One region of the Ramlibacter sp. P4_H7 genome, then DNA from elsewhere that is predicted to be linked to it. Evidence: predicted binding sites of a transcription regulator. Region 1 holds the regulator's gene; each other region holds the start of a gene.
The links. Region 1 encodes sigma-54, which starts transcription at its own class of promoters, with help from an activator protein. Its sites were predicted from a motif close to TGGCANGNAANCTGCTTT; they were not measured.
Positions count from the first base shown of each region.

Region 2: the regulator sigma-54 is predicted to act here: its motif matches at 680-697, upstream of AC1DSA_RS25490 (formate/nitrite transporter family protein).
Region 3: the regulator sigma-54 is predicted to act here: its motif matches at 1,541-1,558, upstream of AC1DSA_RS04960 (TorF family putative porin).

Region 1 covers NZ_JBFUKP010000001.1:620,287-622,543, forward strand. Annotated here, with positions in the region: gene AC1DSA_RS03140 (THUMP domain-containing class I SAM-dependent RNA methyltransferase) at 1-409, opposite strand, end outside; gene AC1DSA_RS03145 (RNA polymerase factor sigma-54) at 501-2,072, opposite strand; gene lptB (LPS export ABC transporter ATP-binding protein) at 2,092-2,257, opposite strand, start outside.
Region 2 covers NZ_JBFUKP010000032.1:30,515-32,771, forward strand. Annotated here, with positions in the region: gene AC1DSA_RS25485 (glutathione S-transferase family protein) at 1-522, shown strand, start outside; gene AC1DSA_RS25490 (formate/nitrite transporter family protein) at 905-1,753, shown strand; partial or broken gene AC1DSA_RS25495 (PP2C family protein-serine/threonine phosphatase) at 1,758-2,257, shown strand, end outside.
Region 3 covers NZ_JBFUKP010000002.1:368,342-370,598, reverse strand. Annotated here, with positions in the region: gene AC1DSA_RS04970 (ammonium transporter) at 1-370, opposite strand, end outside; gene glnK (P-II family nitrogen regulator) at 401-739, opposite strand; gene AC1DSA_RS04960 (TorF family putative porin) at 761-1,501, opposite strand; gene AC1DSA_RS04955 (YifB family Mg chelatase-like AAA ATPase) at 1,722-2,257, shown strand, end outside.

The sequences.
Region 1 (2,257 bases):
TGTCCACGTCCGGGCGGGCGCCGCTGCGGTCGCGGAATCGGTCGGCCACCGCGTCCTTGATGCGCAGCGCCGCGAAGTTCAGGCTCTTCAGCGGGCTCTGGTGCGCGGTCAGTTCGATCTTGAAGCTGTCGCGCGTGCCGAACCATTCTTCCCACGGCACTCCCGCCGCGGCCTCGTACAGGTCCTGCTCGGCGCGGTAGGGGCCGTGCCACAGCTCCACCAGCACGCGCTGCGTCAGGCGGCTGTGCAGGTTCAGCCGCATCACTTCCGGCCAGGTCGCCAGCAGCTGCACGCCGCCGCGGGAGCTGCGCATTTCCCTGGCTGCGCCCGCGCAGATGCGGGTCACTTCCTCGGCCAGCAAAGCCTCGACACCGGCTGCGCAGGGCAGGAACAGGCGGAGGTCGCGCATCAGGCCGCTCCCCCCGCGCGTGCCAACCGACCCGCGTGGGACATTCCGCTTCGCAGGCAGCAGCGAGCGTCTTCGGTGATTCGGGCGGCTCTCATAGTTCCTTGCGCAGGTTGGCCGGCGCGATCCGCAGCGCCTCGCGGTACTTGGCCACCGTGCGGCGCGCGCACTCGATGCCCTGTTCCTTGAGCATGTCCGAGATCTGGCTGTCCGACAGCGGCTTCTTCGCCTGCTCCGCCGCCACGAACTGCTTGATCAGGGCGCGCACGGCGGTGCTGGAGGCATTGCCCCCGGTCTCGGTGCCCAAGGCCGAGCCGAAGAAGTACTTCAGCTCGAAGGTGCCGAAGGGCGTGGCCATGTACTTGGCCGTGGTCACGCGCGAGATGGTCGATTCGTGCAGGCCCAGTTCGTCCGCGATCTCGCGCAGCACCAGGGGCCGCATCGCCAGCTCGCCGTGGATGAAGAAATTGCGCTGCCGCTCCACGATCGCGCCGGAGACGCGCAGGATGGTGTCGAAGCGCTGCTGGATGTTCTTGATGAACCAGCGGGCTTCCTGCAGCCGCTGCTGCAGCGCCTGGTGGCCTTCGCCGCGGTGCGCCTTGAGCGCGCCGGCGTAGACGTCGTGCACGCGCAGGCGCGGCACCACGTCGGGATTGAGCTGCACGCGGAAGTTCGACCGGGTGCCGCGGCCGACCTGCGTGACGATCACGTCGGGCACGATGATGTTGCGCTCGACATCGACGAAGCGGCGGCCGGGCTTCGGCTCCAGGCGGGTGATCAGCGCGATCCCCGCCTTCACCATCGCTTCGCTGCCGCCGCAGGACTGAGCCAGCCGCTTGACGTCGCGCTTGGCCAGCAGGTCGATCGGCTGCTGGCAGATCTTCATGGCGGTAGCGATCGACTCCTGGCCGGGCGCTTCCTCCAGCATGGTCTTCAGCTGCAGCAGCAGGCACTCGGCCAGCGTGCGCGCGCCGACGCCGGGAGGGTCCAGGTTCTGCAGCAGGTGCAACGCCATGGTGAAGCGCTGCACCAGCTCCTCCTGCTGCTCGAGGTCGTCCGGCGCCAGTCCCCGCGCGAGTTCTTCCAGCGGCTCCTCGAGGTAGCCGTCGTCGTTGAGCGACTCGATCAGGAAGCGCAGGGCCATCCGGTCTTCCTCGGAAAGGCGCAGCGTCAGCGCCTGCCGGTGCAGCCAGGACTGCAGGGACTCGTTGCCGCGCGCGAGGTCGGTCGCTTCGACATCGTCCTCGTCGCCCGTGTTGTTGCGGCGCGCGGGCGCCTCGCCGCCCCACTCGCCGTCGTCCGGCACCGTCTCCGTGGTGCCGTCGCCTTCCCAGTTGGGGGTGCTGTCGTCACCGAACTCGGCGGGCTCCGCCTCCGGGGTCGACGCGGACGGTGCCTCGCCGGCCGGCGCGGCGAGCTCGAAGCTGCTTTCGCCCTCGCCCTGGCCTTCGGGTTCGTCCGCCGCGCGCACCGCATCGCAGGTGGCGATGCCGAACTCCTCGCCGACGTCCTCCACCTGCGCTTCCAGGAAGGGGTTGTCGTCCAGCATCTGCTGGATCTCCTGGCTCAGCTCCAGCGTCGACAGCTGCAGCAGCCGGATCGACTGCTGCAGCTGCGGCGTGAGCGCCAGGTGCTGCGAAACGCGAAGGGAAAGCCCTTGCTTCATACGGCCGGCCGTCCCGCTTTCACATCCGGAAGTGCTCGCCGAGATAGACCCGGCGCACGTCGGCGTTGTTCACGATCTCCGAGGGCGTGCCCTGCGCCAGCACGCGCCCCTCGCTGATGATGTAGGCGTGGTCGCAGATGCCCAGTGTCTCGCGCACGTTGTGGTCGGTGATCAGCACGCCGATG
Region 2 (2,257 bases), on a different contig from region 1:
AAATCGCCGGTGATCAGCGATGGCGACCTGACGCTGGCGGAGTCCGGCGCCATCCTGGAGTACCTCGCCGACCGGTATGGGGCCGGACGGCTGGCCCCGCTGGCCGGCACGCCGGAACGCACGCGCTTCAGCTACTGGATGCACTACGCGGAGGGCTCGCTGATGCCACCGCTGCTGCTCAAGCTGGTCTTCGACCGGGTGGAGTCGGCGCCGATGCCGTTCTTCGTCAAGCCGGTGGCGCGCGGCATCGCCGACAAGGTGCGCAAGGCCTTCGTGCTGCCGAACCTGCGCACGCACCTGGACTTCCTGGAGCAGGAACTGAAGGACCGCGACTGGTTCGCCGGGCCGGCGTTCACCGCCGCCGACGTGCAAATGAGTTTCCCGCTGGAAGCGGCGCAGGCGCGCGGCGGGCTGGACGCGCGGCGGCCGCGACTGATGGACTGGCTCGGGCGCGTGCACGCGCGGCCGGCCTACCAGGCGGCGCTGGAACGGGGCGGCCCCTTCGAGATCCTGGGCGGCTGAAGCTGGCGCCGCGCGGCGCCCGCGCGCGATCGCGCGGCACGTGCTCGCGCACGTTCCCGGGGCACCCGCAAGGTGCGCGCATCCCCTGCGCGCACCAAGAGACTTCGGTTCCACCCCCGACGGCGCACCGGGACATGGCATTCCCCCCTGACGGCACTGGCACGGTGCTTGCGTCTTCTGCTCCTGTCTGACCCCGGCCAACCCCGGCACCGAAGCTGAACTTGGTGCCGGCCTGCGCACAACGCCGTGCGCTTCCGATGCACAGCGCCGTGCATCCAGGACACCGGGCCGGCGGCGATCTTTCGCTCACGCGTCCCCATCGGGCGCGCGCAGCGATCCGACCTCCCCGCATTTCCGAGAAAACCCCTTCCAGGAGCTTCCAGTGGCCTACCTCGCCCCTTCCGAATTCGTCAGCAAGATGGTCGACGCCGGCGAATCCAAGATCTTCATGTCCACGCGCGACACGCTGGTGCGGGCCTACATGGCCGGCGCCATCCTCGCCCTGGCCGCGTGGTTCGCCGTCACCATCAACGTGCAGACCGGCCAGCCGCTGCTGGGCGCCGTGCTGTTCCCGGTGGGCTTCTGCATGCTGTACCTGTTCGGCTTCGACCTGCTGACCGGCGTGTTCGTGCTGGCGCCGCTGGCCCTCATCGACAAGCGCCCGGGCGTTACCCTGAAGGGCGTGCTGCGCAACTGGGGCCTGGTGTTCTGCGGCAACTTCGCGGGCGCCTTCACGGTGGCCCTGATGATGGCGATCTACGTCACCTACGGCTTCTCCACCGAGCCCAACGCGGTGGGCAAGGCCATCGGCGTGGTGGGCGAGAACCGGACGCTGGGCTACCAGAAGTTCGGCGCGGCCGGCATGCTGACGCTGTTCGTGCGCGGCGTGCTGTGCAACTGGATGGTGTCGGCCGGCGTGGTCGGTGCGATGATCTCCACGCACGTCAGCGGCAAGGTGATCGCGATGTGGATGCCCATCATGCTGTTCTTCTACATGGTCTTCGAGCACTCGATCGTGAACATGTTCCTGTTCCCCTCGGGCCTGCTGCTGGGCGCGCACTTCACCATCCTGGACTACCTGATCTGGAACGAGATCCCCACCGTGCTGGGCAACCTGGTGGGCGGCCTGGCCTTCACCGGCCTGACGCTGTACGCCACGCACGTGCGCACCGCGCCCAAGCGCTCCAGCATCGCCGCCGACGGCGACGGCCCGCTCAAGCGCGTCGCCTGAGCCGATGGCGGGCGCGCTGCAGGTCCGGGTCGGCCAGCACTGCGAAGCCGGCCGCAAGCCCGCCAACCAGGATTTCTGCGGCGCCACCGTCCCGGCCGGGGCGTCGCTCCACACCAAGGGCGCCGCCATCGCGCTGGCCGACGGCATCAGCAGCAGTGACGTGAGCCAGCTGGCCAGCCAGGCCGCCGTCTCCGGATTCCTGGAGGACTACTACTGCACGCCCGATGCGTGGTCGGTCCAGCGCTCCGCCGAACGCGTGCTGGCCGCCACCAACAGCTGGCTGTTCGCGCAGACCCAGCAGGGCGCGGGCCGCTGGGACAAGGACCGCGGGTGGGTCTGCACGTTCAGCGCGCTGGTGGTGCGCTCGCGCACGGCGCACCTGTTCCACGTCGGCGACGCGCGGATCTGGCAGCTCCAGGGCAGCACGCTGGAACAGCTCACCACGGACCACCGCGTCCACGCGGGCGGCGGCCACAGCTACCTCGGCCGCGCGCTGGGCGTCTC
Region 3 (2,257 bases), on a different contig from region 1:
TCAGGCAGGTCACCACGAAGACCTGCATCAGCACCGACAGCATGTTCTTGCTGCGGACCAGGCCGCCGTAGAACAGCGCCAGGCCCGGCACGGTCATCATCAGGACGAGCAGGGTGGCCACCGTCATCCACGCGGTGTCGCCCTTGTTGGGGGTCGGCGCCGGGGCGGCGGAGGCGGCGGCCGCGGGTGCGGCAGCGGTTGCAGCGGCAGGAGCCGCCGCGGCGGCCGGGGCAGGCGCCGCGGCAGCAGCGGGCGCCGCTTCGGCAGCAGCCGCGGGTGCAGCCGTGGTGGCGGGCGCCTGGGCGACAGCGGCGGCGCTGCCGATCAGGAGCCCCAGCCCGACGGCCAGGGAAGCGAGAAGTTTCCTCATGTCAGTGCTCTCTTGATTGAATTGAAATGCTTAGAGCGCTTCCTTGCCGGTCTCGCCGGTGCGGATGCGGACGACTTGCTCCAGGTCGTACACGAAGATCTTCCCGTCACCGATCTTCCCGGTGCGGGCTGCGCCCTCGACGGATTCGATGACGCGGTCCACCAACTCGTCGGAGACCGCCGCCTCGATCTTCACCTTGGGCAGGAAGTCGACGACGTATTCCGCGCCACGGTACAGCTCGGTGTGGCCCTTCTGGCGGCCGAAGCCCTTGACCTCGGTGACGGTGATGCCCTGCACGCCGATGGCCGAGAGGGCCTCGCGCACTTCGTCGAGCTTGAAGGGTTTGATGATGGCGGTGACGAGTTTCATGCTCTTCTCCAGGGGAGGACGTCAGAACGAATACGTGTACTTCGCGCCCAGCACTGCGGTCGCCTTGCCCAGGTTCTTCGAGTCAGGCGCCGGCCCGCGGTAGACGTCGGTGTTGGTGTCGACGTAGGCCAGCGAGACGCTGAAGCCGTTGCCGAAGTCCTTGCCCAGGCCGAGCGACCAGTCGGTGTACGAGAAGTCGGAGTTGTGGGCGACCCGCTGGTAGCCGATGTGGGGGGTGAAGGTCAGGCCCCAGAAGCCGGTCTCGAAGGTGGCGTTCAGGTCCAGGTAGTAGCTGTTCTTGCTGTCGTTGAAGCCGAACAGGTTGGTCACGGCGTGGGAATACTTCAGCGTGGCGGGGCCGAAGGTGCCAGCGAGGTAGACCTCGGTGGTGTCCGGGTTGATGGGCAGGCTGGAGCCGGGATACAGGTAGCGCAGCAGACCGACGTCCAGGCCGAAGTCGCCGGCCGTGAACTTGTAGCCGCCATACAGGTCGACTTCGGCGTTGGCGTCGCCGCCGCCGTCCTTGATCCACTTGATGGAGGAGGCCCAGGTGCCGATATAGAAGCCGCTCTTGTGCGCGAAGTCGGCACCGCCCTGGATCGCCGGCTTGAGGCGGCTCTGGGAAATACCGCGGTAGCGGTAGTCGGTGACCGCGCCGACGTTCACGGACATCGTGTAGTCGGGCTCCGGGGCCTTGGTCTGCGCCATCAGCGCGCCCGAAGCGGCGAGAGCAGACACCAGCACGGCAAGTTTCGATTTCATTCCAAGTTTCTCCGTTAGGTTTTGTTCCTGCAGGGGTCATTAGCAGGAGGCGTGCCATCCACCAGTTGCACGGGAACGCCGGTCCGCGCGTGATGCAGTGCCGCCGTTGAACGGGTCCTGGCCTGGCCCGGGCCCCTGGCTTCGCACCATCGCGGTGCCGCGGTGGGCGATTTGCGCGCATGAAGTCCCGCCATGCACCCGAAGAGGGAGGAGTGACGCCGTGAGCCTGTGTTTGGTGCAAAGCCGCGCCCTGGTGGGCCTGGACGCGGCGTCCGTCACCGTCGAAGTGCACCTGGCCAACGGCCTGCCGACCTTCATGCTGGTCGGGCTGGTGGACACGGAGGTGAAGGAGGCCCGGGAGCGGGTCCGCTCGGCCCTGCTCAACGCGGGCCTGGAGTTCCCCCACAACAAGAGGATCACCGTCAATCTGGCGCCGGCGGACCTGCCCAAGGACTCGGGGCGCTTCGACCTTCCGATCGCCCTGGGCATCCTGGCCGCCAGCGGACAGATCGATGCGGCCCGGCTGGCGGGCCACGAGTTCGCGGGCGAGCTGTCCCTGTCCGGCGAACTGCGCCCGGTGCGCGGCGCGCTCGCGACCAGCCTCGCCCTGCAGGCGGGCGGCGTCGCCACCCGCCTGGTGCTGCCGCCGTCCAGCGCCGAGGAGGCCGCACTGGTGCCCGGCGCGCACGTGGTGCGGGCCCGCCACCTCCTGGACGTGGTGCGCCACTTCCTTCCCGAAGCAGCGGGACAGGAGCA